2 regions of the Microbacterium sp. NPDC055442 genome follow, and region 2 is predicted to be linked to the other one. Evidence: predicted binding sites of a transcription regulator. Region 2 holds the regulator's gene; the other holds the start of a gene.

Region 1 (15,780 bases), on a different contig from region 2:
CATGCTGCGAATGGCTCAGGGGTGGGCCGAGGTCGGGCTCTCCGGTCGAGCATCCTTCCCGTCGTTCCCTCTCGTGGACGGGCGAGTGGGCGTGGAGTCCTGGCTCCTCGACGTGGCGGGTGCCATCCTGATCGGGCCCACGGTCGAGGAGTTCTTCTTCCGCGTCGTCATCCTGGTGACGATCTACAACCTGCTCCGCCGCCCTTTCGGCCGTGGAACCGCGGGCGCCATCTCGGTGCTTGCGAGCTCGGGTGTGTTCGTGATCGCTCACGTCGTGGTGGCCGGCAGTGACGCCAGCAGCATGATCGCCGTCGCCGGTCTCGGCCTGGTCTGTGGCCTGCTCGTCGTGCTCACCGGACGTGTGTGGGCAGCCGTGATCACCCATAGCTGCTTCAACGCGTCGTATGTCTTGCTCGCCGCCGTCGGCACTGTCTGGGGATAGCGGGTCAGACACTATCCGCACGGACTTCGGTCGTTTTCGGTCGTCGCGTGTGGCGCATTCTGTTCGTGCCGTGTCCTCCGAACGGTGGACACTATGCGGAATTATGTCCCCCATGCGGTGGACATAATGCTTCCCCCTGTCGGCCATTCGGGGGACATTAGCACCTTCTAATGTGGCGAAATCCGCCCGCTTTATCTCTGCTCGGACAGAAAGCGCACAGATACCCTGCGCGCAATCGGGTGGAGCGAATACCCGCCCCTTACGTAACGTCGGGCGAAACGAGAAATACACACCGGCGTTGGCGCGCTACCTCAGAATCGACCGCTTGCATCTCGAGGGACTGAACTCATGCTGAAGAAGACACTCGCCGTTGTCGGCCTCGCCGGCGCGCTCATGATCGGCTCCGCTTCGGCGGCATTCGCGGACAACTACCCGCCCGCAGCGAACGTGACCGTCGCCGCCCCCACCATCACCCCCGGCGGCTCGACCGTCATCACCGCGACGGGCCTGGGTGACCGCACATCGGTCACGTTCAGCGTCTCGGGCAGCCCGGGAGCCACCCTCACCTCGCTCGTCGTCGCCGCGGGATCGTCCTACGCGAGTGTCAACAAGCCCGTCGTCGACGGCACGGCGTCGGCGACCTTCTCGGCCTCGACGCCGGGCAACTTCACCGTCACGATCAGCGACGGAGCCACGATCCTCGGCACGAGCTCGATCTCGGTCGCCGATCCCGCCGGGGCCGGCGGCAGCGGTGGCAGCGGATCAGAACTTCCTCCGACCGGTGGCGCGGTTCCCGCGACGGTCATCTGGGCCGGCGTCGGGGCGATCGGCCTCGGCGGCATCGCCGTTGCCGCGGTGGCTGCACGCCGCCGCACGCAGAGCCGCTGAGCGAACAGCTCGCAGCGCTGACCCCGAGGGCACCCTCGGGGTCAGCGTCGTTCTATCGCACGCCGGTCACGGCGCTCGTCATCGCCGCGGTCGGCGTGGCGGCCACGGCCATCGTCATGCTGTTGCCCTACGCGGCTTCGCTGCCCGGATGGTGGGGTCAGCTCGTGCAGCTGGCCGTCGTCTCGGCTCCAGCGCTCGCGGCGGTGGCGCTGGCGATCGGATGCTGCGCATCGGGCGGCTTCGTCCGGCGCGTCTTCGCCTGGCGCTGGAGCGACCTCGGTCTCGGTGTCGCCGTGGCGCTCCTGCTGCGAGGGGTGCAGGAAGTCCTCGCGCCCACGACCGGGTCTCTCCTCGTCGGTTTCGAGGCGCCCTCGCCCCTCACTCTCGGCGTGGTCATCGCCGGCGCCGTCGTGGTCACCCCTGTCGTGGAGGAGCTGTTCTTCCGGGGGCTGCTCCTGGCGGCGCTGGTCGACGCGTTCGGGGGAGTACGTCGGCTGCTGAGCGCCGGCGGCGCCGTCGCCGTCTCGGCCGCCGTCTTCGCCTGGCTCCACATCGTTCCTCTCGGGACTCTCGGGTCGCCCGGCGGTGCGCTGTGGCCGGCGATGCTCGCCCCGCTCCTGCTCGGCATCGCGTGCGGGGTGGTCTTCGTCCTCACCCGCCGCCTCGCCGCGGGCATCGTCACGCACGTGGTGTTCAATGCATCCGGGATGCTGCTCCTTCTTCTATAGGGCTTCTATAGGGGCCGCAGCTTCAGCTGCTGGTTTGGGCGTGGCATCCGCATGCCGTAGACTGATCCCTTGGTGTCGGCTCAGCTGACCCGGCACCGCGAACGTGAGCCCTCCACTGGCGTGTTCAGCGGCCATCGGCCGAGGAACCACCCCGGAGCGGGATTCACGAACATCTCCGTTCGAATCCAGAAAGCAGCACTATTGTGACGCGCACATACTCCCCCAAGGCTGGCGATGCCCAGCGCGAGTGGCTTGTCATCGACGCCACCGACGTCGTTCTCGGCCGCCTCGCCTCCCACGCCGCTGCGCTCCTGCGCGGCAAGCACAAGGCCACCTTCGCCAACCACATGGACATGGGCGACTTCGTGATCATCATCAACGCCGACAAGGTGGCGCTGACGGGTCAGAAGCTCCAGAAGAAGAAGGCCTACCGCCACTCGGGCTACCCGGGCGGTCTCCGGTCGGTCACCTACGAAGAGCTGCTCTCGAAGAACCCCGAGCGCGCCGTCGAGAAGGCTGTCCGGGGCATGCTGCCGAAGAACAGCCTCGGCGCGCAGCAGCTCTCCAAGCTCAAGGTCTACCGCGGCGCTGAGCACCCCCACGGTGCCCAGCAGCCCAAGACCTTCACCCTCGACCAGGTCGCCCAGTAAGCGCCGCTTCCAGATTTAAGGACATACTCGTGGCGAACATCGAAGAGACCACCAGCAACTACTCCACCGAGACCCCTGTCGACGAGACCGTCGTCGCCGCCGAGCGCCCCGTGCTCTCGGTGTCGGGTGCAGCCGTCGGCCGCCGCAAGCAGGCCATCGCCCGCGTGCGCGTCGTCCCCGGCTCGGGCACGATCACCGTCAACGGCCGCGCGCTCGAGGAGTACTTCCCGAACAAGCTGCACCAGCAGCTGATCACCGACCCGTTCACGGTCCTCAACCTCACCGGCGCATACGACGTCATCGCCCGCATCTCGGGCGGCGGCGACTCGGGACAGGCCGGCGCACTGCGCCTGGGCATCGCCCGTGCGCTCAACGAGATCGACGTCGAGAACAACCGCCCGGTGCTCAAGAAGGCCGGCTTCCTCTCGCGCGACGCCCGCGTCATCGAGCGCAAGAAGGCCGGTCTCAAGAAGGCCCGCAAGGCGCCTCAGTACTCGAAGCGCTGATCGGCACCGCTCCGATGCCGCTGTTCGGCACGGACGGTGTGCGGGGACTGGCCAACGGCCCGATCCTCACCGCCGACCTCGCTCTCACCCTGGCCCAGGCGACCGCCGTCGTCCTGGGCCAGGGCCGCACCGCAGAAGCGCGTCGTGCCGCCGGCAAGCGGCTCACGGCCGTCGTCGCGCGTGACCCCCGCGTCTCGGGGCACTTCCTCTCGGCCGCCGTCGAAGCGGGTCTCGCCTCGTCCGGCGTCGACGTGCTCGACGCCGGCGTCCTGCCGACTCCCGCCGCGGCGTTCCTCGTCGCCGATCGCGACGCCGACTTCGGCGTCATGATCTCGGCGTCGCACAATGACGCCCCCGACAACGGCATCAAGATCTTCGCGCGCGGCGGCGTCAAGCTGCCCGACGTCGTCGAAGCGCGCATCGAAGCGGCCATGCAGGGCACGAAGCTGCAGCCCACGGGCGCCCAGGTCGGACGCATCAGCCGGTTCTCGGACGCCGAGGACCGCTACGTCATGCACCTGCTCGGCTCGCTCCCGCACCGCTTGGACGGGCTCCATGTCGTGCTGGACTGCGCGCATGGCGCGGCATCCGGTGTGTCCCCGGAGACGTTCCGCGACTCGGGCGCGCGCGTCACGGTCATCGGCGCCGATCCCGACGGGCTCAACATCAACGACGGCGTGGGCTCGACCCACCTCGATCAGCTGGCCGAGGCCGTCCTCGCGCACGGCGCCGACGTCGGCATCGCGCACGACGGCGACGCCGACCGCTGCCTCGCCGTGGATGCCGACGGGCGCGTCGTCGACGGCGACCAGATCATGGCGATCCTCGCCGTCGCGATGAAGCAGCGCGGTCGACTCAAAGACGACACGCTCGTGGCGACCGTCATGAGCAACCTCGGGCTGCATCGCGCGATGGCCGATCACGACATCACCGTCGAGCAGACGGCGGTCGGCGACCGCTACGTGCTCGAGCGCATGAACGAACGGGGCTACTCGCTCGGCGGCGAGCAGTCCGGACACGTCATCATGAGCGACTTCGCCACGACGGGCGACGGTCTGCTCACGGGCCTGCACCTCGTGGCCGAGATGGCGCGTCAGGGCAAGCCGCTGTCGGAGCTGGCATCGATCATGACGGTCTATCCGCAGGTGCTCGTCAACGTCAAGGGCGTCGACCGCACGCGCGTGGGCGACCCGGGGGTGGCCGACGCCGTCGCCGCCGCCGAGGCCGAGCTGGGCGACTCAGGACGCGTGCTGCTGCGCGCGTCGGGAACCGAGCCTCTCGTGCGCGTCATGGTCGAGGCATCCGAAGCCGCCGTCGCACAGCAGATCGCCGACCGCCTCGCGGAGGTCGTGCGGGAGCGTCTCGCGCTCTGAGCCGGGTCAGAGCCCGGGCGGGGTCCACGACAGCGACTCGATGTAGCGCAGCAGCACGCCTTCGCGCAGCGCCCACGGCGAGACCTCGAGCGCGTCGACGTCGAGCATCTTCATCGCCGTGTGCAGCACGACGGCGGCCGCGACGATCTGGAACGTGCGGTCCGGTGTGATGCCGGGCAGCTCGTGACGCACGGAGGCCGGGATCTTCGCGAGCCGCGGGATCCACGATCCGAGGGCGTCGCGGGGGAGCAGCAGCCGCTCGTTCCCCGGCCAGGCGGGCATCGGCGTGCCGACGAGCTTGGCGAGGGAGCGGATCGCCTTGGACGAGCCGACGATGTGATCCGGTGTGGGCATCGTGCTGAGCGCCGTCGTGGCCGGTCGGAGCACCTCCCGCGCGTGTGCGCGCAGCCGCTCGACGGCCTCGTCGCCCGGCGGATCGTCGGGGAAGAACTCGACCGTCATGCGTCCGGCACCCAGGGGGACGGATGCTGCTGCCTCGGGCAGCTCGTCGGCTCCCGCCGCCAGTTCGAGCGAACCGCCGCCGATGTCGAACAGCAGGATCTGCCCCGCCGACCATCCGAACCAGCGCCGCACGGCGAGGAACGTGAACCGCGCCTCGGTCTCGCCGCCGAGCACCTGCAGATCCTGCCCGAGCGCGTCCTCGATGCGCGCGATGACGGCCTTTCCGTTCGTGGCATCCCGCACGGCGCTCGTGGCGGTGGCGAGCAGTTCGACGACGTTCTCGCCGGCGGCGATCTCACGCGCCTGCGCGACGGCGGCGACGAGCGCCTCGACGCCTTCGTCGCTGATCGATCCGTCCGGCTCGAGGTAGCGCATGAGCCGCAGGATGGTTCGCTGGCTCGTCGTCGCGAGCGGCCGACCACCGGGGATGACATCGGCGACGAGCAGATGGACGGTGTTCGAGCCGATGTCGAGGACTCCGAGGCGCACCCGTTCAGGGTAGTGCGGCTGCCGGTCGAGCGCAGGCCAGCGGCGCGTCGCGTGGTGACGCGAGCGCGACGGCAGGCGCTAGCATGGCGCGATGCAAGCCGAGGATGCCGTGGCGACGACGCTCGCCGACTCGCTCTACCGCGAAATCGGGCGCGCCGAATGGTCGCGTCTGGCCGCGGGCGTCGAGCAGCCGCTGTCTGAGACCGAAGTCGTGCAGATCCGCGGTCTCGGAGACCGGCTCGATCTGACCGAGGTGCGCGAGGTGTACCTGCCGCTCAGCCGGCTGCTCTCGCTCTACGCCTCGGCGACGAAACGCCTCGGGGCGGACACGAGCGACTTCCTCGGTGAACCCGACGTCACGACGCCGTTCGTCGTCGCGGTCGCCGGCTCGGTCGCGGTCGGGAAGTCGACGATCGCCCGGCTGCTGCGCGAGCTCATGAGCCGGTGGCCGGGAACCCCGCGCGTCGAGCTCGTCACGACCGACGGTTTCCTCTATCCGAACGAGGAGCTCGAGCGCCGCGGGCTGATGCAGCGCAAGGGGTTTCCCGAGTCGTACGACCGGCGCGCGCTCGTCGAGTTCCTCACCGACGTCAAGAGCGGAGCCCCCGAAGCGCGCGCGCCGTTCTATTCGCACCTGCGCTACGACATCGTGCCCGATGCGCACGTCACCGTGCGCCGGCCCGATGTGGTCATCGTCGAGGGGCTCAACGTGCTGCAGCCGCCGCCGGCGCCCAACGATGTCGCCGTGAGCGATCTGTTCGACTTCTCGATCTACGTCGACGCCGCCTCAGAGCACATCACGGAGTGGTTCCTCAACCGCTTCCTCGCCCTCAAGCGCGGCGCGTTCGCCAACCCGAGCTCGTACTTCAACAACTTCGCGCACCTCAGCGACGTCGAGGCCGTCGATTTCGCGCGGGGCGTGTGGGGGTCGATCAACCTGCCGAACCTCGAGGAGAACGTCCTGCCGACCAAGCACCGGGCGACCCTCGTGCTGCAGAAGGCCGCCGACCACGCCGTCGAGCGCGTGCTGCTGCGCAAACTGTGACGCGGCCTCTCTCAGCAGGTTCGCACCCGCGCACGCCGTACGATTGACCCCATGTGTGGAATCGTCGGATACGTGGGCCCGCGGCAGAGCCAGGCCATCCTCATCGCCGGTCTGTCGCGCCTGGAGTACCGCGGGTACGACTCGGCGGGGATCGCCGTCATCGACGGTGCCGGCGACCTCGACATGCGCAAGCGCGCCGGCAAGCTGAAGGTGCTGCGCGACGACCTCGCGGCGCATCCGCTTCCTGACGGCACGACCGGCATCGGACACACCCGCTGGGCGACCCATGGTGCCCCGACCGACGAGAACGCGCACCCGCACCTCGCCGACGATGACAAGCTCGCGGTCATCCACAACGGCATCATCGAGAACTTCTCCGAGCTGAAGGACGAGCTGCTCGCCGACGGCTTCACGTTCCGCAGCGAGACCGACACCGAAGTGGCCGCCGCGATGCTGGGCCGCGAGTACCAGCGCACGGGTGATCTGACGGCGGCGTTCCGCCACGTCGTGTCGCGCCTGGAGGGCGCCTTCACGCTGCTGGCGATGCACGAGGACCAGCCGGGGCTCGTCGTCGGCGCTCGCCGCAACTCGCCCCTGGTCATCGGGCTCGGCGAGGGCGAGAACTTCCTCGGCTCGGATGTCGCCGCCTTCGTCGAGTACACCCGGAACGCCCTCGCGATCGGTCAGGACCAGATCGTCGCGATCACGCCCGAGGGCGTCGAGGTGACCGACTTCGACGGCCAGCCGGTCGAGGTCGAGCCGTTCGAGGTGACGTGGGATGCCGCGGCCGCCGAGAAGGGCGGCTGGTCGTCGTTCATGGCCAAGGAGGTCTCGGAAGAGCCCGACGCCGTCGCCAACACGCTGCGCGGCCGCATCCACGACGGCCAGGTCGCGATTCCCGAGCTCGACGGGCTCGACGACCTGTTCGCGGGCATCTCGCGCATCATCATCGTCGCGTGCGGCACGGCCGCCTACGCCGGCCAGACCGGCAAGTACGCGATCGAGCAGTGGACCCGCATCCCGGTCGACGTCGAACTCGCGCACGAGTTCCGCTACCGCAATCCGGTGATCGGACCCGACACGCTCGTCGTCTCGATCAGCCAGTCCGGCGAGACGATGGACACGCTCATGGCGGTCAAGTACGCGCGCGAGCACGGCGCGAAGACGCTGTCGATCTGCAACACTCAGGGAGCGACGATCCCCCGCGAGTCGGATGCGATCGTCTACACGCACGCCGGCCCCGAGGTCGCTGTCGCCTCGACGAAGGCCTTCGTCGCGCAGATCACGGCGCTCTACCTCATGGGGTTGCACATCGGTCGCATCCGCGGTGTGCTGACGCCCGAGGACGCGGCCGACCACGTGCGCGAGCTCGAGGCCGTTCCCGGCAAGATCGCGCAGATCCTCGAGCGCGAGCAGCCGCGCATCGAGCAGTTCGCGCACTGGATGGCCGACACCCGCTCGGTGCTGTTCCTCGGCCGCCACGTCGGCTACCCCATCGCGCTCGAGGGCGCGCTCAAGCTCAAGGAGCTCGCCTACATCCATGCCGAGGGCTTCGCCGCCGGCGAGCTCAAGCACGGCCCGATCGCGCTCATTGAGCCCGGCCAGCCCGTCTTCGTCATCGTCCCATCCCCGCGCGATTCGGCCGAGATGCACAAGAAGGTCGTCTCGAGCATCGAGGAGATCCGGGCGCGCGGCGCCCGCGTCATCGCGATCGCCGAGGAGGGTGACGTCGCCGTGCTGCCCAAGGCCGACGAGGTGCTGCGCATTCCGCTGGCCGGAGCCCTGTTCGAGCCGTTGCTCTCCGTCGTGCCGCTGCACATCTTCGCGATGGGCCTGGCGACGGCGAAGGGCCTCGATGTCGACCAGCCGCGCAACCTCGCCAAGTCCGTCACGGTCGAATAGACGGCGCGCACATGATCGTGGGGATCGGCGTCGACCTCGTCGACATCGAACGGTTCGAACGCACGATCTCGCGCACGCCGCGCCTGCTCACGCGTCTGTTCGCCCCGGCCGAGCGGCCGCTCGCGACCCGTTCGCTGGCCGCGCGCTACGCCGCGAAGGAAGCGCTCATCAAGGCGCTCGGCGGCTCTGACGGCGTCTACTGGACCGAGATCGAGATCGCGCCCGAACCCTCGGGTCGCCCGTGGTTCGCGCTGAGCGGGTCGACCGCCGAGACGGTCGCGGAGCGCGGCATCACGACGCTGCACCTTTCGATGTCGCACGACGCCGGGCTCGCCACCGCCTACGTCATCGCCGAGGCGACGCCCGGCGCAGGGGGCCTCGCATGACGGCTCTGCCGGCAGGGGTCGCTCGCGAAGCGACGATCGACGTCAGCGCGATCGCCGCGAATGTGCGCCACCTGCGTCGGCTCACGGGCACCGAGGTGATCGCCGTCGTGAAGGCCGACGGCTACGGGCACGGCGCCGTGCGCTCGGCGCAGGCGGCGCTCGACGGCGGTGCGGCCAGACTCGGCGTCGCCGAGATCGGCGAAGCGCTCGCCCTGCGTCGGGGCGGGATCATGGCCCCCCTCATCGCGTGGCTGCACGCTCCGGGCACCGACTTCCGAGAGGCGGCGGGCGCGGGGATCGAGCTCGGGATCTCGTCGTACGACCAGCTCGTGCAGGCCGCGGCCGCCGCGACGGGGGAGCACCCCGTCCGCGTGCACCTCAAGCTCGACACGGGCCTGTCGCGCAATGGCATCGCCCCCGCCGACTACGGTGTCGTCTTCGCCGAGGCGGCCCGCCTCGAGCGGATCGGCCGGCTGCGCGTCGAGGGCGTGTTCAGCCACCTCTCGAACGCGTCGGAAGACGACGACCGTGCCGCTCTGCAGGTCTTCCTCGACGGAGTCGGGGCGGCGGCGGGGCTCGGCCTGCGCCCGGCCGTCCGCCACCTCGCGGCGACGCACGCCGCCATCGCCCTGCCCGCCGCGCGCCTGGACTGCGTGCGGGTCGGGATCGGCATCTACGGCCTCTCGCCGTTCGCCGACCGCACATCGGCCGATCTCGGTCTGCAGCCCGCCATGACGCTGCGCGGCGCCGTCAGCGCCGTCCGGCGCGTGCCCGCGGGCACGGGGGTGTCGTACGACTACGCCTATCGCGCCGAGCGCGAGACGACGCTCGCCCTCGTGCCGCTGGGCTATGCGGACGGCGTCGCCCGCCAGGCATCCGATCGCGGGCCGGTATCGATCGGCGGGCGGGAGTTCCGCGTGTCGGGGCGCATCGCGATGGACCAGTTCGTCGTCGACGTCGGCGACCACCCCGTCTCGCTCGGCGATGAGGTCGTGCTCTTCGGCGACCCCACGCTCGGTCATCCCTCGGCGGCCGATTGGGGAGAGGCGGCGGGCACGATCAACTACGAGATCGTGACGCGCATCGGCGCGCGCGTGCCGCGACGGCAGATCCCCTCGTGAGCGGTCTCGACCCGCTCGTCGGCACGCACGAGATCCTGTCGCCGGCGGACATGGAGGATCTCGGCGAGCGGATGGGGCGGATGCTGCGCCCCGGCCAGCTCGTCGTGCTGACCGGTCCGCTGGGAGCCGGCAAGACGACACTGACCCGCGGCATCGCGACGGGCCTGGGCGTGCGAGGTCCGATCCAGAGCCCGACGTTCGTGATCGCGCGCACGCACCCGTCGCTCGTCGGCGGCGCGCCGCTCGTGCACGTCGATGCGTACCGCCTGGGCTCGGCGCCCGAGCTCGACGACCTCGACATCGACTACGACGGGTCGGTCGTCGTGGCCGAGTGGGCCGCCCCGTTCGCGGCGTCGATCGCCGACGAATGGTGGGAGGTCGAGCTCGACCGCGATGGGCTGACCCTCCCCGAGGCCGAACTCGACGCGGACGCCCCCCGCCGCGTGACGATCTCCCTGCGCCGCTGACGCCGGCGCCCCTGACGCCGTGGTCGCCCCCGCCCCCGCGGCATCCCCCATTGACGCCGAGACTGCAACGGGAGGCCGAGACCGTGGGGTTCACCCGCTGTCTCGGCGCGCGGTTGCAGTCTCGCGGTCTACCCTGGATGCGTGATCCTCGGCATCGACACCTCCCTCGGCACGGCCGTCGCTGTCGTCGAGCACGACGGTGTCGTTCGCGCCGACGTGGCCAGTGAGAATCCGCTCGGCCACGCCGAAGTGATCGGCGACCTGCTCGTCGCGGCGCTCGCCGACGCGGCACGAGGACCGATCGGCCAGACCAGCGCGTCCGAGCCCGTCGAGATCAGCCACGTCGCGGTCGGGATGGGCCCGGGCCCGTTCACGGGACTTCGCGTGGGGGTCGCGGCGGCACGGACCTTCGCTCAGGGCCGCGGGGTGCCGGTCATCCCCGTCGTGAGTCACGACGCCGCCGCGCTCGCGATCCTGCTCGCCGACCCGTTCGCCGAGCTTCCGCGCTTCGCCGTCGTGACCGACGCGCGACGGCGCGAGTTCGCCTACACCGTGTACGACGGTCTCGACGACGACGGTCTGCCGATCCGCGCGACCCAGCCGGCCCTCACTCCGCGCGATGCGATCGACGCCGTGCTGGCCGACGTGGGCGCCGAGCGCCGCGACATCGCCCTCATCTCGGGCGCCATGGTCGGCCTGGCGGCGGCGCGCGCGCTCGCCGCCGGACGCACGATCGGCCCCGACGACGCGCTGTACCTGCGTGCACCCGACGTGACGCCGCCCGCCGCGCGAAAGCGAGTGGGCACATGAGCCTGCGACGCGCGACGAGCGACGACCTCGCAGCGATCATGGCGCTCGAGCGGGCGTCTTTCCCTTCGGATGCGTGGAGCGAAGGCATGATGCGCGAAGAGCTCGCGTCGCCGCACGGCTATTACGTCGTGGACGAGACCGCCGGCCGCATCTCGGGGTACGCGGGGCTGCGAGCCGCCGCCGGAGCGAAGGACGCCGACGTGCAGACGATCACGATCGCCGGGGATGCCAGGGGTCGAGGCCGCGGTCGCGTGCTGCTGCGCGCCCTCTTGGACGAGGCCGCGCGACGGCGGGTCCGCGAGGTCTTCCTCGAGGTGCGCGCCGACAACCCCGTCGCGCAGTCCCTGTACGTCTCGGAGGGCTTCCTCGAGATGGGGCGCCGCCCGCGCTACTACCAGCCCGACGACGTCGACGCCGTCGTGATGCGTCTCGACCTCGCCGGCTGGCACGCCGCGAACGGGCCCGCGCCCATCGATGCGGGAGCACGCGCGTGAACCGCCGCGAGCCACTCGTGCTCGGCATCGAGACGAGCTGCGACGAGACCGGGATCGGGATCGTGCGCGGACGCACCCTGCTGAGCAACACGATCGCGAGCTCGATGGACGAGCACGCCCGCTTCGGCGGCGTCGTGCCCGAGGTCGCCGCCCGCGCGCACCTCGAGGCCCTGCAGCCCTCGATCGAAGCGGCGCTCGCCGAGGCGCAGGTTTCGCTCGATGAGCTCGACGCGGTCGCCGTCACGAGCGGGCCCGGCCTCGCGGGGGCGCTCATGGTCGGCGTCGGCGCCGCGAAGGCCCTCGCCGTCGCGCTTGGCACACCCCTCTATGCCGTCAACCACCTCGTCGGGCACATCGCCGCCGACCTGCTGACGGGCGACGAGGTCGAGTATCCGACGGTCGCGCTGCTCGTCAGCGGCGGCCACACGTCGCTGCTGCTCGTGCGCGACCTCACGAGCGACGTCGAGCTGCTCGGCGAGACGGTGGACGACGCGGCCGGCGAGGCCTTCGACAAGATCGCGCGGATCCTCGGGCTGCCCTATCCGGGCGGGCCCGAGATCGACCGGGCGGCCGCCGACGGCGACCCCACCGCGATCCGATTTCCACGCGGTCTTTCGCGCGCCTCGGACATGGCGCGCCACCGCTACGACTTCTCGTTCTCGGGGCTGAAGACCGCCGTCGCCCGCTGGATCGAACAGCGCGAAGCGGCCGGTGAACCGGTGCCGGTCGCCGATGTGGCGGCATCCTTCCGCGAAGCGGTCGTCGACGTGCTCGTCACGAAAGCGCTCGCGGCGTGCGCCGACCACGGCGTGCCCCGGCTGCTGCTCGGTGGGGGAGTCATCGCGAACCGCCGACTGCGCGACGTCGCGATCGAGAGAGCGGATGCCGCGGGCGTGCACGTGCGCATCCCGCCGCTGTCGCTGTGCACCGACAACGGCGCCATGATCGCCGCACTCGCGTCCGAGCTCATCATGTCCGGTCGCCCGCCGTCGACGCTCGCGTTCGGCGCGGACTCGACCCTGCCCGTCACCGAGATCCAGGTCGCCGAGGAGGTCGCGTGACCGACGCCGATGCCCGCCCGCCCCGTCCCCTCACTCCCGCCGTCGAGCCGCCGTCGCCCGACGTCGAACTCGCGGAGGACGCCGTGCCCCTGCCCGGGGCGCACCGCGGCGGATTCTCGCGGCTGCCCACCGCTCCCGTCGAGACGACGACCGAGTGGCATCCTGCCGAGCCGGGCGCGAGCGCGGAGTGGCTCCTTCCGCCCCCGCCCGCCTCGCGCGGGGTCGCGGCCTGGGCGCTCGGCTTCGCGATCGCCGGGCTCATCGGCTCGCTGCTGGTCGGCTGGGCGTTCCCGGTCGGGCTCGTCGGGGTCATCGTGGGCATCGTGGCGCTGCGCAACCCGGTCGAGAACCGTACCGCGGCGGTCTGGGCGGTCGTGCTGGGCGCCGTCTCGATCCTCTACAGTGCGGGCTGGCTGCTGTGGGCGGCCGGTGAGCTGAACCTCTTCGGCTGACCGCGCGGTCGCCGTCGTCGTCGCCGCTCGTCGCCGTCGCCTCGCGTCGCCGACGAAGACGCCGAGACTGCAACGGCGGGCCGAGACTGCGGGTGAACCCCGCAGTCTCGGCCGCCCGTTGCAGTCTCGCGGTAAGGGAGCGCGGTCGGCGTCAGACCCGGTCGGCGAGGACGGCGACGCGCTTGGAGCCGATGCGCGTGAGGAACAGCGTCGCCTCGGCGTCGCCGCGCAGCTTGAGCGACCGGCGCAGCGCGGCGGGATCGACGTCGACGCCGCGCTTCTTGATCTCCAGACGCCCGATGCCGCGTTCGCGCAGCGCAGCGCCGAGCTTCTTCGGATCGGCGGGAAGGACTTCGCGCACGCGGAAGGTCGCGACGAACGGCGAGGTGAGCGCAGAGTCCGACGTGAGATAGGCGATGTGCTCATCGACCATGCCCGCCTCGAGCGACCGGGCGACGTCGCCGATCAGCCGCGCCCGGATGACGGCGCCGTCGGGCTCGTGCAGCCAGGCGCCGAGCGGCCGTGCGGGCTCGTCGGCCGCATCGGCGTCGGCGGTGAGCTCGTGCACGGATTCCCCGCGCATCACCAGCGCCGCGCGCCGGATGCCAGGACGCGCGAGCGCGCCCGACCACAGCACGAGCTCGATCGTCGAGCCGTCGGCGCTGACCCACTGCGCCTCGACCGCCTCCGGGATCAGGTCGCGGTCGAGCCCCGGTCCGAGCTTGACCCCGACGGGCATGCGCTCGGCCAGATCGAACACCCAGTCCAGGGACGGCGACCAGTCGGCGGGGCGCGTGCGGGTCGTCTCGGTGCGGCCCGCCGTGCGGCGCGCGGGGTCGAGCCACGCGGCATCCGTCGCCCTGAGATCGAACGCCTCGGCCGTGCCGTGCGCGACCGTGACGTCGTCGCCGAACGGTGCGAGGTTGTATGCCGCGATCGCGGCGGTGATCTCGTCGGCGTCGACGGCCGAGACCCGCAGCCCCAGGCCCGCGAGACCGAGCGCGTCGCCGCCGATTCCGCAGCCGAGGTCGGCGACGCTCGTCAGGCCCGCATCGCGAAAGCGCGCGGCGTGGCGCACCGCGACGGGCAGGCGCGTCGCCTGCTCGAGCCCCGCTCGCGTGAACAGCATGCGCTCGGCGAGATCGCCGAACTTGGCGCGCGCCCGGTCGCGCAGACGCGCCTGCGACACGACCGCCGAGACGAGGTCGGGGGAGTGCCCGGCACGGCGCAGACGCGTGACGGTGCGGGCGACGTCCTCGGTCGAATGCGTGGCGGGAAGCTCGTCGAGCAGGCGCATCCCCTCCGGGGTGAGCAGCGCGGTGAGCTCGGCCGTGTCCACTCCGCCAGCCTAGGCTGAGACACCGAGCTGGCACTCACGTTGCGCGAGTGCCAGCGCTTTGCCTAGACTTGCGTTAGCACTCTCACTGTGCGGGTGCTAACGAGTCTTCAGTCTCAAGGAAAGAAGAGGTAGACCGTGTCGGTTTCCATCAAGCCGCTCGAGGACCGCATCGTCATCAAGCAGGTCGAGGCCGAGCAGACCACGTCCAGCGGTCTGGTCATCCCTGACACCGCCAAGGAGAAGCCCCAGGAGGGCGAGGTCGTGGCGGTCGGCCCCGGTCGTATCGACGACAACGGCAACCGTATTCCGCTCGACGTCGCTGTCGGCGACCGTGTGATCTACAGCAAGTACGGCGGCACCGAGGTCAAGTTCGGCGCGGACGAGCTGCTCGTCCTGTCGGCACGCGACGTCCTCGCGGTCGTCGTTCGCTGAGAACCCCGCCTCACACAGGCGATACGAAGGACTCGGATGCTGCGGCATCCGAGTCCTTCGTCATGTTCGAGGTGCCGCGGGGCACAGCTGCACACGTCGCTCACACCCCGACCGTCGCGGTGTTCGTCCGGCCCTAGGGTGGACTGGTGACCCGAGACGTGCCCGCCGCCGAGCCCGCTGACACGACGGGTGGCGACCTCGGCGAAGCCGCCGTCGTGACGGGCGGCGTGCCGATTCCCGTCGGACGCAGCGCGGCCGAGCGGGAACGCCTGCTCGGCGGGATCTACGGCTTCGCGGCGTACCTGTGGTGGGGCTTCCTGCCGCTGTACTTCGTCTTGCTCGTTCCGACCGGGCCCTGGGAGATCGTCGCCTGGCGCATCGTGCTGTCGCTGGTCTTCTGCGTGCTGCTGCTGTCGGTGACCCGCACGTGGGGGCGGCTCGCGCGGCTCTTCCGGCAGCCCAAGGTGCTCGGGCTCACGGCGCTGGCTGCCGTGTTCATCTACGTCAACTGGCAGGTCTTCATCATCGGCGCCCTGTCGGGCCACGTCATCGAGACGAGCCTCGGCTACTTCATCAACCCGATCGCCACCGTCCTGCTCGGCGTGCTCGTGCTGCGAGAGAAGCTGCGCGTCACGCAGTGGGTCGCGATCGGCATCGCGGCGGCAGCGGTCATCGTCATCGTCGTGGCGTACGGCTCCGTGCCGTGGATCGCGCTGACGCTCGCGGCATCCTT
Region 2 (15,780 bases):
TCTGCGAACCGGGTTCGGTGGGCGTGGACGGTCTCCTCGAGGTGGAGTCGTACCCCGCCGTGCACCAGCTCGTCAGCACCGTGTCGGGGCGACTGCGCGAGGACTCGACCGTGGGAGAGCTGCTCGCGGCGACCTTTCCCGCCGGCAGCATGACCGGTGCGCCGAAGCTGTCGGCCATGACGATCCTGCACGGGCTCGAGGGCGCGCCGCGCGGGGTCTTCTCGGGCGCCTTCGGCTGGGTCGGCGACGACGGGGCCCTCGACCTCGCGATGGTCATCCGGTCGGTCGTCGTGCATCCCGGCGGAGCGTACGTCGGAGCCGGCGGTGGCATCACGTGGCGGTCGGATGCCGCCGACGAGGTCGCCGAGGTGGGCATCAAAGCCCGCGGTCCGCTCGCCGCCCTCGGGGCGCATCTGCCGCACGGCTGGTGAAGCAGGGGTCGGCTAATCTGGAGGGTGGCGCTCCCGCGCTTCGCCCGGCATCCCATGATTGGTGTTTCTCCGTGAGTCATACCCTGCCCCCCGACACCACGGCCGACAGCGGCGCCTACGACCCGCACGCCGTCCAGCGCAAGTGGCAGGCACGGTGGGAAGAGCAGGATCCGTTCCGCGCGGGCGGTGAAGAGGACACCCGGCCGCGCAAGTACGTGCTCGCGATGTTCCCCTACCCGTCGGGCGATCTGCACATGGGGCACGCCGAGAACTACCTCTACTCCGACATCGTCGCCCGCTCGTGGCGTCACCGCGGCTACAACGTGCTCAACCCCATCGGGTGGGACTCGTTCGGTCTGCCCGCCGAGAACGCCGCCATCAAGCGCGGCGCCGACCCGCGTGAGTGGACGTACGCCAACATCGCGCAGCAGCGGGCCGGGTTCCACGCCTACGGGGTGTCGTTCGACTGGAATCGCGTGCTGCACACGAGCGATCCCGACTACTACCGCTGGAACCAGTGGCTGTTCCAGCTGCTGCACGAGAAGGGCCTCGCGTACCGCAAGCAGAGCCCCGTCAACTGGTGCCCCAACGACCAGACCGTGCTCGCGAACGAGCAGGTCGTCGACGGCCGGTGCGAGCGCTGCGGCGCCGAGGTGGTCAAGAAGAAGCTGACGCAGTGGTACTTCAAGATCACCGACTACGCCGACCGCCTGCTCGATGACCTGAACCAGCTCGAAGGATTCTGGCCGCACAAGGTGCTGCAGATGCAGCGCAACTGGATCGGCCGCTCGGTGGGCACCGACATCGAGTTCGAGATCGAGGGGCGCGACGAGCGCGTCACGGTCTTCACGACGCGCCCCGACACGCTGCACGGCGCGACGTTCTTCGTCGTCGCCCCCGACAGCGACCTGGCCGCCGAGCTCGTCGCCGACGCCGATGCCGACGTGCAGTCGCGCTTCCAGGACTACCTCGCCACGGTGCAGAAGCAGACCGACATCGAGCGGCAGAGCACGGACCGCCCCAAGACCGGCGTCTTCCTCGGGCGCCACGCGATCAACCCCATCAACGGCGAGCGACTGCCGATCTGGGCCGCGGACTACGTCCTGGCCGATTACGGTCACGGCGCGGTCATGGCCGTGCCCGCGCACGACCAGCGCGATCTCGATTTCGCCCGCGCCTTCGACCTGCCGGTGCGCGTCGTCGTCGACACGACGGCCCCCGTCACGGGGTCGATCCCGGTCATCGAGCTCGATGACGAGGGTGTCCCGATCGATCCCGGCACGGATGCGGCATCCCTCGAGGATCCGGCGCAGACCGGGGTCGCCCTGACGGGTGAGGGCCGCCTCATCAACTCCGGCTCGCTCGACGGCATGTCCAAGCGCAACGCCATCGCGCGCGTCACGGAAGAACTCGAGGCGAAGGGGCTCGGCCGGGCCACGAAGTCCTACCGTCTTCGTGACTGGCTCATCTCGCGTCAGCGCTTCTGGGGCACCCCGATCCCGATGGTCCACACGGCCGACGGTCGCATCGAGCCGGTTCCCGCCGACCAGCTGCCGCTCGTCCTGCCCGACGCGCACGGCCTGGACCTGTCCCCGAAGGGGACGTCGCCCCTCGGCGGCGCGACCGAGTGGATGCAGACCGTCGACCCCGTGACGGGCGAGCCGGCGCTGCGCGACCCGGACACGATGGACACGTTCGTCGACAGCTCGTGGTACTTCCTGCGCTTCCTCAACCCCGGCGACCCCGATCAGGCGTTCTCGCGCGACCAGGCGGACCGCTGGGCACCGGTGGACTTCTACATCGGCGGCGTCGAGCATGCGATCCTGCACCTGCTGTACGCCCGGTTCATCACGAAGGTGCTCTTCGACTTCGGCTATGTCGACTTCACCGAGCCGTTCTCGTCGCTCATCAACCAGGGCATGGTGATCCTGGGCGGCGCGAAGATGTCCAAGAGCAAGGGCAACCTCGTGCTGTTCTCGGACGAGCTCGAGGCGCACGGCGCCGATGCCTTGCGCGTCGCACTCGCCTTCGCGGGACCCGTCGAAGACGACAAGGACTGGGACGACGTCTCGACGACGGGAGCGGCGAAGTTCCTGGCGCGCGCGTGGCGCGTCGCGCACGACGTCACGAGCGCACCGGATGCCGTGTGGGCCGACGGCGACGCGGCGCTTCGCCGCGTCACCCACCGGCTGCTGTCGGATGCGCCGGGGCTCATCGAGCAGACGAAGTTCAACGTCGTCGTCGCGCGGCTCATGGAGCTCGTCAACGCGACGCGCAAGACGATCGATTCGGGCGCCGGCGCCGCCGACCCCGCTGTGCGGGAGGCCGCCGAGGCGACGGCCATGATCCTCGACCTGTTCGCGCCGCACACGGCCGAAGAGATGTGGGAGATGCTCGGCAACGATTCGTTCGTCGGCGTCGTGCCGTGGCGTCAGGCCGACCCGGCCCTGCTCGTCGAGGAGTCCGTCACCGCCATCGTGCAGATCGACGGCAAGGTGCGCGCGACGCTCGACGTGCCCGCGCGTATCTCCGGCGACGACCTCGAGGCGCTCGCCCGCGGAGACGAGCGGGTGCTGCGCTCGCTCGGCGATCGCGAGATCGTGCGCGCGATCGTGCGCGCACCGAAGGTCGTGAGCTTCAGCACGCGCTGACCGGCTCCTCCCCAGGCGGGTACGGCCCGCGGCAGCGCACGGATCGGAATGCCCGTCGTCACGAGCGGCCTCGCCCGCCCTAGCGTGGCGGCGTGACCACGGCCGAGGATCCGCCCGCGACACGCCGCCGGCTCGGCGTGGGCGCCGCCGTCGTCCTCGTCATCGCGACGCTCGCCGTGACCGTCGGGATCGGCATCGTGCGCGGTGCCGTCGCGCCGGTCGAGTCCGTCGCGTTCGATGAGGTGACGGATGCACCCCGGGAGCGGGCCCCCGACCTCTACGCGCACGTTTCGGGGGCCGTCGTCGCACCCGGGCTCTACGTGCTGCACCCCGGCGCCCGGGTCGTCGACGCCATCGCGGCAGCGGGTGGGTTCGTCGACGGAGCGGCGCGCGACGCCGTCAATCTCGCGCGTCCACTCAGCGACGGCGAACAGGTGGTCGTCCCGAAAGAAGGGGATGAACCGGCATCTGCCGACATCGCACCGGTGACCGACGGCCGTGTCAATCTCAACGTGGCCGACGCGACGACGCTCGAGACGCTGCCGCGCGTCGGGCCGGCCATCGCGCAGCGCATCATCGAGTGGCGCGAGCAGCACGGGCGGTTCACGAGTGTCGACGACCTGCTCGCGGTGGCCGGGATCGGTGACAAGATGCTCGAGTCGCTGCGCGATCTGGTGACGGTCTGAGCGCGTAGGCTCGGATTCATGGCCCTCGGTGCGACGATCCACACGTTCGATGTGCAGCTCGCCGACGTCGACCGCGGAGTCTACGAGGACCTCATGCTCCGTGTCGCGCGGCATCCGTCCGAGACCGACGCCTTCATGATGACGCGCGTGCTCGCCTTCTGCCTCGAGCATGAAGAGGGCATCTCCTTCAGCGAGGGCGTCTCGGCGACGGACGAGCCGGCGGTGCTCGTGCGAGACCTCACGAACCGCGTGACGGCATGGATCGAGGTCGGCTCGCCCGACGCGGCGCGACTGCATCACGGCAGCAAGCTCGCCGACCGCACCGTCGTATATACGCACCGCGATCCCGCGAAGGTCATCGCGACGTGGTCGGGCAAGCGCATCCACCGATCGGCCGAGATTCCCGTGCGCAGCTTCGATTCGGGCTTCATCGATTCGGTCACGCCGGCGATCGAACGCCGCAACACCGCGACCCTCTCGGTGACCGAGGGCCATGTGTACCTCGAGCTCAACGGGCAGTCGTTCACCTCGACGATCCACGAGCACGCGATCCCCTGACACTCCAGCTCCTCCCCACCCGCGCAGTCACCGCACTTCTGCACGGATGACCGGCGTGGCCGCCGTGGCCCCGAGGCGCGTCACTAGCGTCAGGCCGTGGCGGATGACGGTCGGCTCAGACGGCGCCTGCGGCTGCTTCCCGCCGCCGGTGTCGCGTGGGCGACGGCGGCCTTCACGACCGCCGCCCCCGACAGGGCGACCGAGGTCGCGGGCGGTCTGTGGGCGACGGCGCTGACCCTCGTGCTCGTGCTGTCCGTCCGTCCACGAGCGGGGCGGCGGGACACGTTCCGAGGCGTGGCGGTCGTGCTCGTCGTGGCGCTCGCAGCCGGTGGTGCCGCGGCATCCCATGTCGCCCTCGCGCACGGCGCGCGCGCCGAGCTCGCGACACTCGCCGTCGACGGCGGCCGCTTCATCGAGGTGCGGGCGAACGTCATCGGCAAGGTCGAGCGCCGCGTCGACGGCACGCTCGCCTTCGATGCCCGGGCGAGCGCCGTGCGCATCGGGTCCGTCGAGCACTCCGTGACGGGCGAGATCGTCGTGCGCGTCGCTCCCGGCGATATCGAAGGAGACCGCGACGACCTCGATGTGGGAGCCGTCGTGGCGGCCCGCGGAACCGCGAGACCCGGCGATGCGGGCGAGCGTGCCGTGCTCGAGCTGCGGGCCGGGCAGGGGCTGACGGTCCTCACGCCGCCGCAGGGCATCCTCGCCGTGTCCGCGGGTCTGCGGCACGGGCTCGTGCGTGCCGTCGCCGGACTGCCCGAGCCGGGGGCAGGGCTCGTTCCCGGGCTGTCCGTCGGGGACACCTCCGCCGTGTCCGTCGAGCTCGACGCCGCGATGAAGCGTTCCGCGCTGTCCCACTTGACGGCGGTGTCCGGGGCGAACTGCGCACTCGTCGTGGGGATCGCCTTCTTCGCGGCCGCCGCGCTCGGCGCGCGACGTTCGGCGCGCGTCGTCGCGGGTCTGAGCGCACTCGCGGGCTTCGTGGTCCTCGTGACGCCCGAGCCGAGCGTCGTGCGCGCCGCGACGATGGCGGCGATCGCGATGGTCGGGCTCCTCCTGGGGCGCACCGGCGTGGGCGTCAGCGTGCTGAGCCTCGCCGCCACCGTCCTGCTGATCGCCGATCCGTGGCTCGCGCATTCGCTCGGCTTCGCACTGTCGGCGGCGGCGACGGGCTCGCTGCTCGTCTTCGCACGTCCACTCGCTGACGGGCTGGCGCGACGACTGCCGCGCGCACTGGCGCTCATGCTCGCCGTGCCGCTCGCGGCCCAGCTGGCGTGCGGACCTCTCCTCGTGCTCATCGAGCCGAGCGTGCCGCTGTACGGCGTGCTCGCCAATCTGCTCGCGGCGCCCGCGGCGCCGGCGGGAACCGTCGTCGGGCTCGCAGCGTGCCTCGCCGCGCCCCTGCCGTGGGTGCAGCAGGGGCTGGCGGCTGTCGCGTGGCTGCCGGCGGCGTGGGTCGCGGCGACCGCGCACACCGCGACCGCGCTGCCGGGCGATCTTCTGCCGTGGGTCGAGGGGCCGGCAGGGGCCGTTCTGCTCGGCGCGGTGGGCGCGGCGCTGGGCATCCTCATCGGGCTGCGCCCGGGCAGAGGCCGCAGGCGGGCAGTGGGGGCGGCATGCGGCGCACTGGTCGCGATCGTGATCGGGGTCGCGACGGGAAACGCCGCGGCGGGCACCGTCGCGGGCAGCTGGACTCTGCCCGGGGACTGGCGCGTGCTGGTGTGCGACGTGGGCCAGGGCGACGCGGTGCTCGTACGGTCGGGCGCCGCGATCGCGCTCATCGACACCGGCCCCGAACCCGAACGACTCGAGGCCTGTCTCGCCCGCGTCGGCGTCTCGCACATCGATCTGCTCGTGCTGACGCACTTCGATCTCGACCACGTCGGCGGTGTCGCCGCCGTGCGCGGACGCGTCGACGCGGTGCTGCACGGGCCTCCCGCGACCGCCGACGACGAGCGACTTCTCGCCGGACTGGCGCAGCACGGTGCCGACAGCGTCTTCGCGACGGCGGGCATGCAGGGGATGCTCGGCGCGGCGCGATGGCGCGTGCTGTGGCCGCGTGCGCACAGCCCGGCGTTCCCGCACGGGAACGATGCGAGCGTCGTGCTCGACATCGGCGGGGGAGACGTGCCACGGACCCTGCTGCTGGGCGACCTCTCCGCGGGGGCGCAGACCGGCCTCGCGGCATCCGGACAGCTCGATCCGCCGTACGCGCTCGTCAAGGTCGCGCACCACGGCAGCGCCGACCAGCACGTCGCTCTCTACGCCCGCGCCGACCCCGCCGTGGCACTCGTGACCGTCGGGGCAGAGAACCGGTACGGCCATCCGCGGCGGGAGATCCTCGACGCCCTCACGGTGTTGGGCGGGTCGATCGCGCGCACCGACACGCACGGCATGATCGCGCTGTCCGTGCGCGAGGGATCCCTGCGGATCTGGCGCGAGCGCGGCTGAAGCCTGTCGGTGCCGGTCGGTAGGCTGAAGTCATGGCTGCCGCACCCCGACGATCCTCCGCGTCGTCGGGTCGAGCATCGAAGTCGGTCATCCCGCAGGTGTCGTGGCGCGCACCGCAACCCGCGCCGATCGTGCTCGTCTCGGGCCCCGAAGAGGTGTGCGCCGAGCGGGCCATCGCGGGGGTCCGCGAGTTCCTCCGGGCCGAGGATCCGAGCCTCGAGGTGTCCGACCTCCGCGCCGACGACTACACGTCCGGCTCGCTGCTGGGCATGACCTCGCCCTCGCTCTTCGGCGAGCCGCGTCTCGTGCGGGTGTCGGGGGTCGAGAAATGCTCCGACGCCTTCCTGACCGAAGCCATCGCCTACCTCGCCGGCCCGCAGGATGGTGCGACGGTCGTGCTGCGGCACACCGGCGCGAGCGTGCGCGGCAAGAAGCTGCTCGACGCGATCCGCGCCGGCACCGGCGGCGGCATCGAGATCGCCTGCCCCGCGATCAAGCGCGACTCGGATCGGTTCGACTTCGCGGCCGGCGAGTTCGCCGCCGTACGCAAGCGCATCGCTCCGACCGCGCTGCGCACCCTCGTGTCGGCCTTCGCCGACGATGTGACCGAGCTCGCCGCCGCCTGCCAGCAGCTGATCTCCGATGTGCCCGGCGACATCACGGACCAGGTCGTCGAGCGCTATTACGGCGGTCGCGTCGAGACCTCGGCGTTCGCCGTCGCCGACACGGCGATCGCCGGCCGCTACGGCGACGCGCTCGTCGCACTGCGCCACGCCCTCGCATCCGGCGCCGATCCCGTGCCGCTCGTCGCGGCCATCGCGTCGAAGCTGCGCACCATGGCGCGGGTCGCGGGCCACCGCGAGTCGTCGTCGGCGATGGCGGCGCGCCTGGGCCTGAAGGACTGGCAGGTCGATCGCGCGCGCCGCGACCTCACGGGGTGGAACGAAACGACGCTGGGCATGGCGATCCAGGCGGCCGCGCGGGCCGATCTCGAGGTCAAGGGCGGCTCGCGCGACCCGGTGTTCGCCCTCGAGCGGCTCATCACGGTCATCGCCACGCGCGCGCCCTTCGGCGCCTGACCAGCGGTCCCGCCCTGCCCCGCGGCATCCCCGGCAACACGAAAGGCCCGCCCCCGGAGGGACGGGCCTGTAGATCATGCGGCTCAGAGAGCGGCGACCTGCTTCGCGATGGCCGACTTGCGGTTCGCGGCCTGGTTCTCGTGGAGGACGCCCTTGCTGACGGCCTTGTCGAGCTTCTTCGTCGCCTGCTTGAGCGCCGTCTCGGCTGCGGCCTTGTCGCCCGTGGCGACGGCATCGCGCGTGTTGCGGATGACGGTCCGCAGCTCGCTCTTGACGGTCTTGTTGCGCTCGCGCGCCTTCTCGTTGGTCTTGTTGCGCTTGATCTGCGACTTGATGTTCGCCACGTTCGACGTCTTTCGTTCGGAGTGAATTCGATGGAAGTGCCGGGCGCCGGGAGAGGGCCGTCGCGTCGGCGGTCGTGAGGGCAGAACCCACACGCAAGCCAATCACCGACTCTATCAGTTCTCGTGCACTGCCTGATCCCGCACGTCGAGTGTCGCGATCGCGAGATCGAGCACGGCGTTGAAGACGCGCGGGCGCATGGCCGTCACGAGGTGCGACGTGCGCGGCACGACGACGAGCTCGGCGTGCGGGGCGATCCTCGTGAAGAGCCGTTCGTTGACCCGCAGCTGGTCGTACTGACCGTTCACGAACCACAGCGGCATGTCGATGCGCGAGAGAGCGGCGAGCAGATCCAGCACCGACAGACTGCGCAGCGCGACGTCCTGAGCATCGAAGGCGTAGCCGCCGGCGCCGAAGTCGGCACGCGTCTCGACTGGAAGCGTCGAGGCCAGCCAGCGATTGCTGAGCCACATCCCGCGATCGGGCAGCGCATCGAAGCGCCGCGCGAGGAACCGGTAGGCGGTGAGTCCCACACCCCGCGGAAGCGCCGTGCAGGATGCCGCGATGAAGCCCGCGACCGCAGGGCGCTGCTCCGCGCCCACGTAGGCCGTCGACAGCAGGCCGCCCATCGAGTGCCCCACGAGCAGCACGGGACCCCGGGTCGCGGCATCCGTCACGGCCGCGTCGATCGTGGCGAAGGCCTCGTCGAGGTCGAAGATCTCCGTCCGTCGCGCACCGTGACCGGGCAGGTCGACCGCCGTCGCGGCGTGACCGCGCTCTTCGAGATGGGCGACCTGAGCACGCCACATCGTGGCGGACGTGCGGATGCCGTGTACGAACACGACCTGGACCGCCATGGCCACAAGGCTAACCCCGCGCCCGCCGGGTAGGATCGACAGGATATGTCACCGCGCGCCCTGAAGCCTCTCGAGCCGTCCGCGACTCCGCCCGAGATGATCCGGAACTTCTGCATCATCGCTCACATCGACCACGGCAAGTCGACCCTCGCCGACCGGATGCTGCAGATCACGGGCGTCGTCGCCGACCGTGACATGCGCGCTCAGTACCTCGACCGGATGGACATCGAGCGCGAACGCGGCATCACGATCAAGTCGCAGGCCGTGCGCATGCCGTGGGCGCTCCAACAGGCGCAGGGACCGGACGCGACGTACGCGCTCAACATGATCGACACCCCCGGGCACGTCGACTTCACCTACGAGGTGTCGCGCAGTCTCGCGGCGTGCGAAGGCGCTGTCCTTCTCGTCGACGCCGCGCAGGGGATCGAGGCGCAGACCCTCGCGAACCTCTATCTCGCGCTCGAGAACGACCTGCACATCATCCCCGTCCTCAACAAGATCGACCTGCCCGCCGCCGACCCCGAGAAGTTCGCGGCCGAGCTCGCCGGCCTCATCGGCGGCGACCCCGAAGACGTCCTGCGCGTCAGCGGAAAGACGGGCTTGGGCGTCGAATCGCTGCTGGACCGCATCGTCGAGCAGATCCCGCCTCCGCGCGGTGACGCCGACGCGCCGGCACGCGCCATGATCTTCGACTCGGTCTACGACTCCTACCGCGGCGTCGTGACCTACGTCCGCATGGTCGACGGAAAGCTCGAGCCCCGCGAGCGCATCCAGATGATGTCGACGAGGGCGACCCACGAGCTGCTCGAGATCGGCGTGTCGAGCCCCGAGCCCGTGCCCTCGAGGGGACTCGGCGTCGGTGAGGTCGGCTACCTCATCACGGGTGTGAAGGACGTGCGCCAGTCCAAGGTCGGCGACACGATCACCAACCTGCGCAAGCCCGCCGCCGAGGCGCTGCCGGGCTACACCGACCCGAAGCCCATGGTCTTCTCGGGCGTCTACCCGATCGACGGCAGCGACTACGCCGAGTTGCGCGAAGCGCTCGACAAGCTCAAGCTCTCGGACGCGTCGCTGCAGTACGAGCCCGAGACCTCGGTCGCGCTGGGCTTCGGCTTCCGCTGCGGCTTCCTGGGACTGCTGCACCTCGAGATCATCACCGAGCGGCTGTCGCGCGAGTTCGGCCTCGACCTCATCACGACCGCGCCGTCGGTGACCTACGAGGTCACGACCGACACCGGCGAGACGGTGACCGTCACCAACCCGAGCGAATACCCCGACGGACGCGTCGCCGAGGTCACCGAGCCCGTCGTCAAGGTCGGCATTTTGCTGCCCAAGGACTACGTCGGCACCGTGATGGAACTCTGCCAGGGCCGCCGCGGCACGCTCCTGGGCATGGACTACCTGAGCGAGGATCGCGTCGAGCTGCGCTACGACATGCCGCTCGGCGAGATCGTCTTCGACTTCTTCGACCACCTCAAGAGCCGCACGCAGGGCTACGCGAGCCTCGACTACGAGCCGACCGGCTCGCAGACGGCCGATCTGGTCAAAGTCGACATCCTGCTGCAGGGCGAGAAGGTCGATGCGTTCAGCTCGATCGTGCACCGCGACAAGGCGTACGCGTACGGCACGCTCATGACGGAGCGGCTGCGCAAGCTGATCCCGCGTCAGCAGTTCGAAGTGCCGATCCAGGCTGCCATCGGCGCACGCATCATCGCGCGTGAGAACATCCGCGCGATCCGCAAGGACGTGCTGGCGAAGTGCTACGGCGGTGATATCAGCCGCAAGCGCAAACTGCTCGAGAAGCAGAAGGAAGGCAAGAAGCGCATGAAGATGGTGGGCCGCGTCGAAGTCCCGCAGGAGGCGTTCATCGCCGCGCTCTCCGGCGACACCGACGGCAAGAGCTCGAAGTAGGAGGCCTGCATGCGCCGCGGAACCTTCCGAGACGGAACCGTCGACTACGCCGCCGTCGGGGCGACGCAGGCCGCCGACCTCATGGGCTACCCGCCCGAGCGCAGCATCCCCGCCGAGGAGTCCTGGCGGATCGGCAGCGGTGAGGAGCGCTTTCGCAGCGCCGGCGAAGCGCTGCTCTCGTGGGGCGCCCAGCGCGGCGCGGGTTTCGCGCTGACCGACGTGCGCCCGGCAGCCGGACCGATGTACTCGGGCGTCGGATTCGACGCCGACGGCAACCCGGTCGCGCCGAGCCGCACCGATGCCGAGCAGCGCTTCGACGCCGACGGCACGCCGTACGTCTCCAGCGGCACGACCGTGCGACTGCACGGGCGTGCCGGGGGCCTGAACGGCGATGCCGAGCTGCGTGTCATCTTCGTCGTCGAGGAGCCGCGCCGCATCGGCTTCGCGCTGGGCACGGTCGGCGGATCGGTCGTGAGCGGCGAGGAGTCGTTCATGCTCGACTGGCGCGACAACGACGAGGTCTGGTTCACGGTTCGCGCGTTCGACGCGCCCGCAGCGCTGCTCTACCGCCTGCTGCCCGGCCTGACTCGACGTCGCCGCCGCGAGCTGTTCACGCGCTACCTGCGTGCCATCTCGCCGCTGTACACGACGCCCGCCTGACGATGGGCGCTGCACTTCCGCTCGGCGACCCTGCTCCGCCAGACGGGCGTCTTCCCGACGGCGTACTGGTCGATCCGGTCACCCCGTTCGGGGTCTACCTGCATGTGCCGTTCTGCATCGTGCGCTGCGGATACTGCGACTTCAACACCTACACGGCGACCGAGCTGCGCGGCACGCGACAGGACGAATACGCCGACACCCTGCTGCGCGAAGTGGCCCTGGCCCGCGAAGTGCTCGCCGAGCGGGGCGACATCCGTCCCGCCGCCACGGTCTTCTTCGGCGGGGGCACACCGACGCTGCTGCCGCCCGGCGACCTCGGACGCATGCTGTCCGGCGTGCGCGACGGCTTCGGCCTCGCGCACGACGTCGAGGTCACCGTCGAGGCCAACCCCGACACCGTCACCGATGCGGTGGCCGCCGATCTGGCGGCATCCGGTGTCACGCGTCTGTCGATCGGCATGCAGTCCGCCGTGCCGCACGTGCTCGCGGCCCTGGATCGCACGCACGAACCGCGCAACGTCGCGACGGCCGTGACGGCGGCTCGTCGCGCGGGACTCGGGGTGAGCCTCGATGTCATCTACGGTGCACCGGGGGAGTCGCTCGAAGACTGGCAGCGCTCGCTCGATGCGGTGACGGCCCTCGAGCCCGACCACGTCTCGGCGTATGCCCTCATCATCGAAGACGGCACGAAGCTCGCGCGGCAGATCCGGCGCGGCGAGGTGCCGGCACCCGACGACGACCTGCAGGCCGACATGTACGAGCTCGCGGACCGCGTGCTCGCCGACGCCGGGTTCGGCTGGTACGAGATCTCGAACTGGTCGCGCACGGTCGCCGACCGGTCGCGCCACAACCTCGCCTACTGGACGGGCACCGACTGGTGGGGCTTCGGTCCCGGAGCGCACAGCCACATCGCCGGGACGCGCTTCTGGAACGTCAAGCACCCCGCCGCCTACGCGCAGCGGCTCGCGTCGGGTCAGTCACCCGCCGCCGGGCGCGAGACACCGGATGCCACCGCCCGGGCGCTCGAGAGCGTGCTGCTGCGCACGCGCATCCGAGAGGGGATGCCGGTGGCCGAGCTTCCGCCTGCGACGCGCGGCGCCGTGGCCGGTCTCATCGCCGACGGACTCGTCGAGGGTGCCGCCGCGATCGCGGGGCGGATCGTGCTCACCCTGCGCGGTCGCCTTCTCGCCGACGCGGTCGTGCGAGCCCTCACCTCATGACGGACTGTCGTGCGGGCATCCGCTAGAATTGGCACTCTCTTGCGGTGAGTGCCAGCAACGATATTTCGAAGGAGCCGCCCGTGGTCAGCGAACGAGGTCTGCAGGTGCTGCGGGCGATCGTGCAGGACTACGTCGACACCCACGAGCCCGTCGGCAGCAAGTCGATCGTCGAGCGGCACGCCTTCGGCGTGTCGGCCGCGACGATCCGCAACGACATGGCCCAGCTCGAAGACGAAGAGCTCATCGCCGCTCCGCACACGTCATCGGGCCGTGTGCCGACCGACAAGGGATACCGCGTCTTCGTCGACCACCTCGCCGAGCTGCGTCCGCTCAGCACGGCGCAGCGCTCGGCGATCTCGTCGTTCCTCGACGGCTCGGGCGACCTCGACGACGTGCTCTCCCGCACGGTGCGGGCGCTGACGAAGCTGACCGGCCAGGTCGCGATCGTGCAGTACCCGTCGTTCGCGCGAGCCAAGCTCACGCACGTCGAGCTCGTGCAGATCGGCGGCGGGCGCATGCTCGTCGTCGTGGTGACCGACACCGGCCGCGTCTCGCAGCGTCTGGCGTTCGTGGGCGACGACTACGACGAGGCCGAGCTCGGCGGCATCCGCGCCGAGATCGCGACCCTCGTCGTGGGGCGTCCTGTCCGCGACGGGCTGCAGCGCATCGCCGATGACGCCGCCGTGCGCGCGGCGAGCACCTCGTCGCGCGACGTGGCGATCAGTGCGATCGCCCGCACCGTCGCGGAAGAACTCGAAGAGTTCCGGCAGGATCGGCTCGTGATGGCCGGTTCGGCCAATCTCGCCCGTCGTGAGGCGGACTTCCGCGGCAGCATCTATCCGCTGCTGCAGGCCATCGAAGAGCAGGTGACGCTGCTCACCCTCATGAGCGAGATGGTCGCCGACGAGCACGGCCTCGCGGCGAGCATCGGGCGCGAGAACGAGGCCTTCGGCCTCACCGAGGCCTCGGTGCTCGCAAGCGACTACGACGCGACGGGTTCGCGCGCGCGCGTGGGGCTGCTCGGCCCGACGCGTATGGACTACTCCAACAACCTCGCCGCGGTGCGGGCGGTCGCCCGCTACCTCACGCGGCTGCTCGAAGAAGACGAAGCCGCCCGCTGACGCGGTGACGGCATGACACGACCCCGCGGCGAATCCGCGGACGGAAGGCGACAGTGGCTGACCACTACGAGGTCCTCGGCGTCGGACGCGACGCGACCCCCGACGAGATCAAGAAGGCGTACCGACGCCTCGCTCGCGAACTGCACCCCGATGTCAATCCGGGGGACGACGCGTCGGAGCGCTTCAAAGAGGTGACGCACGCCTATGACGTGCTGAGCGATGCGGATCAGCGGGCGCGCTACGACATGGGCGGCGATTCCCCGCTCGGCGGCGCCGGCGGCTTCGGCGGGTTCGGCGACATCTTCGAGACGTTCTTCGGCGCGGCGGGCGGCGGCCGCAGCGGACGACCGCGTTCCCGGCGGGAGCGCGGTCAAGACGCGCTCGTGCGCGTCACGCTCGACCTGCAGGATGTCGTCTTCGGCGTCCACCGCGACATCGAAGTGGACACCGCCGTCCTGTGCGAGACGTGCGAGGGCTCGTGCTGCCAGCCCGGGACATCGCCCGTCACCTGCGACATCTGCCATGGCAGGGGCAACGTGGAGCGACAGGTGCGGAGTCTGCTCGGCAACGTCGTCACGATGCAGCCGTGCAACGTGTGCCAGGGCTACGGCACGACGATTCCCTACCCCTGCGCGACGTGTCAGGGCCAGGGTCGCGTGCGCTCTCGTCGGACGGTGTCTCTCGACATCCCGGCGGGTGTCGAGACGGGACTGCGCCTGCAGCTGCCCGGTTCCGGCGAGGTCGGACCGGCCGGCGGCCCGAACGGCGATCTGTACGTCGAGGTGAACGTCACGCCGCACGCCGTCTTCAGCCGGGACGGCGACGATCTGCTCGCGACGCTCGACGTGTCGATGCCCGACGCGATCCTCGGCACCACGACGACGATCGAGTCGCTCGACGGTCCGGTCGAGCTCGAGATCCGACCGGGCGTGCAGGCCGGCGATGTGCTGACGATCAAGGGCCGCGGGATCACGCCGCTGCGCAGCACGCAGCGCGGTGACCTGCGGGTGGGCGTGCACGTCGTCACCCCCACGCGCCTGGACGGCAAGGAGCGCGCGCTCATCGAGGACTTCGCGAAGCGCACGAAGGCGCCCGGTCCCAAGCTCACCGAGTTCCACCAGGGCCTCTTCTCGAAGCTGCGGGACCGTTTCCGGAACGGATGACGGATGCCGCTGCACTTTCTGCTCGACGAGGCCACCGACGCGCAGGCGGGTGACGAGGTCGCCCTGACCGGCGCGGAAGCCCACCATGCCGCGACCGTGCGACGCGTGCGCGTCGGCGAAGAGGTCACGGTCGGCGACGGTCGCGGGGCGTGGCTCACCGGCGAGTGCGTCTCGGTGACGCCGCGCGAAGTGGTCATGCGCGTGGACGCGCGCCGCGACATGCCGCCGCCCGTGCCGCGCGTCGTGCTCGTGCAGGCCCTCGCGAAGGGGGGCCGCGACGAGCTCGCCGTGCAGGCCGCGACCGAGCTGGGCGTCGACGCCATCGTGCCGTGGCAGGCTGCGCGCAGCGTGTCCCGGTGGGCGGAGGCAAAGGCCGAGAAGGGGCGCGCACGCTGGGCCACGATCGTGCGCGAAGCGGCGAAGCAGGCGCATCGTGCGTGGGTTCCCGAGATCGAGCCGCTCACGACCACGAAGCAGCTTGCCGGCCGCGCCGCGGCATCCGTCATGCTCGTGCTCGAGCCGTCCGCAACGGACCGCCTCACCGAGATCCTCGGCCCGCCGACGGGAGCGGATGCATCGGGCGAGCCGTGGCACGGCGGTGCGGACGTGCTGCTCGTCGTGGGCCCGGAGGGCGGTATCGCCCCCGACGA

What was found. The regulator HrcA, encoded in region 2, represses chaperone genes, less so after heat shock. The targets are predictions, from matches to a motif close to TTNGCACTCGNNNNNNNCGAGTGCNAA.
Region 1: groES (co-chaperone GroES) is a predicted target of HrcA. The motif match lies at 14,643-14,669, and genes of this name have one in related genera.

Annotation. Positions count from the first base shown of each region.
Region 1 is NZ_JBSHLF010000005.1:253,178-268,957, forward strand. It holds gene ACWIBS_RS13225 (CPBP family intramembrane glutamic endopeptidase) at 1-442, shown strand, start outside; gene ACWIBS_RS13230 (hypothetical protein) at 791-1,330, shown strand; gene ACWIBS_RS13235 (CPBP family glutamic-type intramembrane protease) at 1,426-2,058, shown strand; gene rplM (50S ribosomal protein L13) at 2,262-2,708, shown strand; gene rpsI (30S ribosomal protein S9) at 2,738-3,214, shown strand; gene glmM (phosphoglucosamine mutase) at 3,229-4,587, shown strand; gene ACWIBS_RS13255 (Ppx/GppA phosphatase family protein) at 4,594-5,538, opposite strand; gene coaA (type I pantothenate kinase) at 5,630-6,583, shown strand; gene glmS (glutamine--fructose-6-phosphate transaminase (isomerizing)) at 6,635-8,485, shown strand; gene ACWIBS_RS13270 (holo-ACP synthase) at 8,497-8,871, shown strand; gene alr (alanine racemase) at 8,868-9,992, shown strand; gene tsaE (tRNA (adenosine(37)-N6)-threonylcarbamoyltransferase complex ATPase subunit type 1 TsaE) at 9,989-10,459, shown strand; gene tsaB (tRNA (adenosine(37)-N6)-threonylcarbamoyltransferase complex dimerization subunit type 1 TsaB) at 10,601-11,269, shown strand; gene rimI (ribosomal protein S18-alanine N-acetyltransferase) at 11,266-11,763, shown strand; gene tsaD (tRNA (adenosine(37)-N6)-threonylcarbamoyltransferase complex transferase subunit TsaD) at 11,760-12,824, shown strand; gene ACWIBS_RS13300 (hypothetical protein) at 12,821-13,276, shown strand; gene ACWIBS_RS13305 (class I SAM-dependent methyltransferase) at 13,428-14,615, opposite strand; gene groES (co-chaperone GroES) at 14,751-15,047, shown strand; gene rarD (EamA family transporter RarD) at 15,263-15,780, shown strand, end outside.
Region 2 is NZ_JBSHLF010000002.1:420,818-436,597, reverse strand. It holds gene pabB (aminodeoxychorismate synthase component I) at 1-431, shown strand, start outside; gene leuS (leucine--tRNA ligase) at 503-3,082, shown strand; gene ACWIBS_RS06510 (helix-hairpin-helix domain-containing protein) at 3,175-3,768, shown strand; gene ACWIBS_RS06505 (YaeQ family protein) at 3,787-4,326, shown strand; gene ACWIBS_RS06500 (ComEC/Rec2 family competence protein) at 4,423-6,777, shown strand; gene holA (DNA polymerase III subunit delta) at 6,810-7,856, shown strand; gene rpsT (30S ribosomal protein S20) at 7,940-8,200, opposite strand; gene ACWIBS_RS06485 (alpha/beta hydrolase) at 8,315-9,055, opposite strand; gene lepA (translation elongation factor 4) at 9,101-10,966, shown strand; gene ACWIBS_RS06475 (DUF1990 family protein) at 10,976-11,626, shown strand; gene hemW (radical SAM family heme chaperone HemW) at 11,629-12,846, shown strand; gene hrcA (heat-inducible transcriptional repressor HrcA) at 12,927-13,967, shown strand; gene dnaJ (molecular chaperone DnaJ) at 14,021-15,130, shown strand; gene ACWIBS_RS06455 (16S rRNA (uracil(1498)-N(3))-methyltransferase) at 15,134-15,780, shown strand, end outside.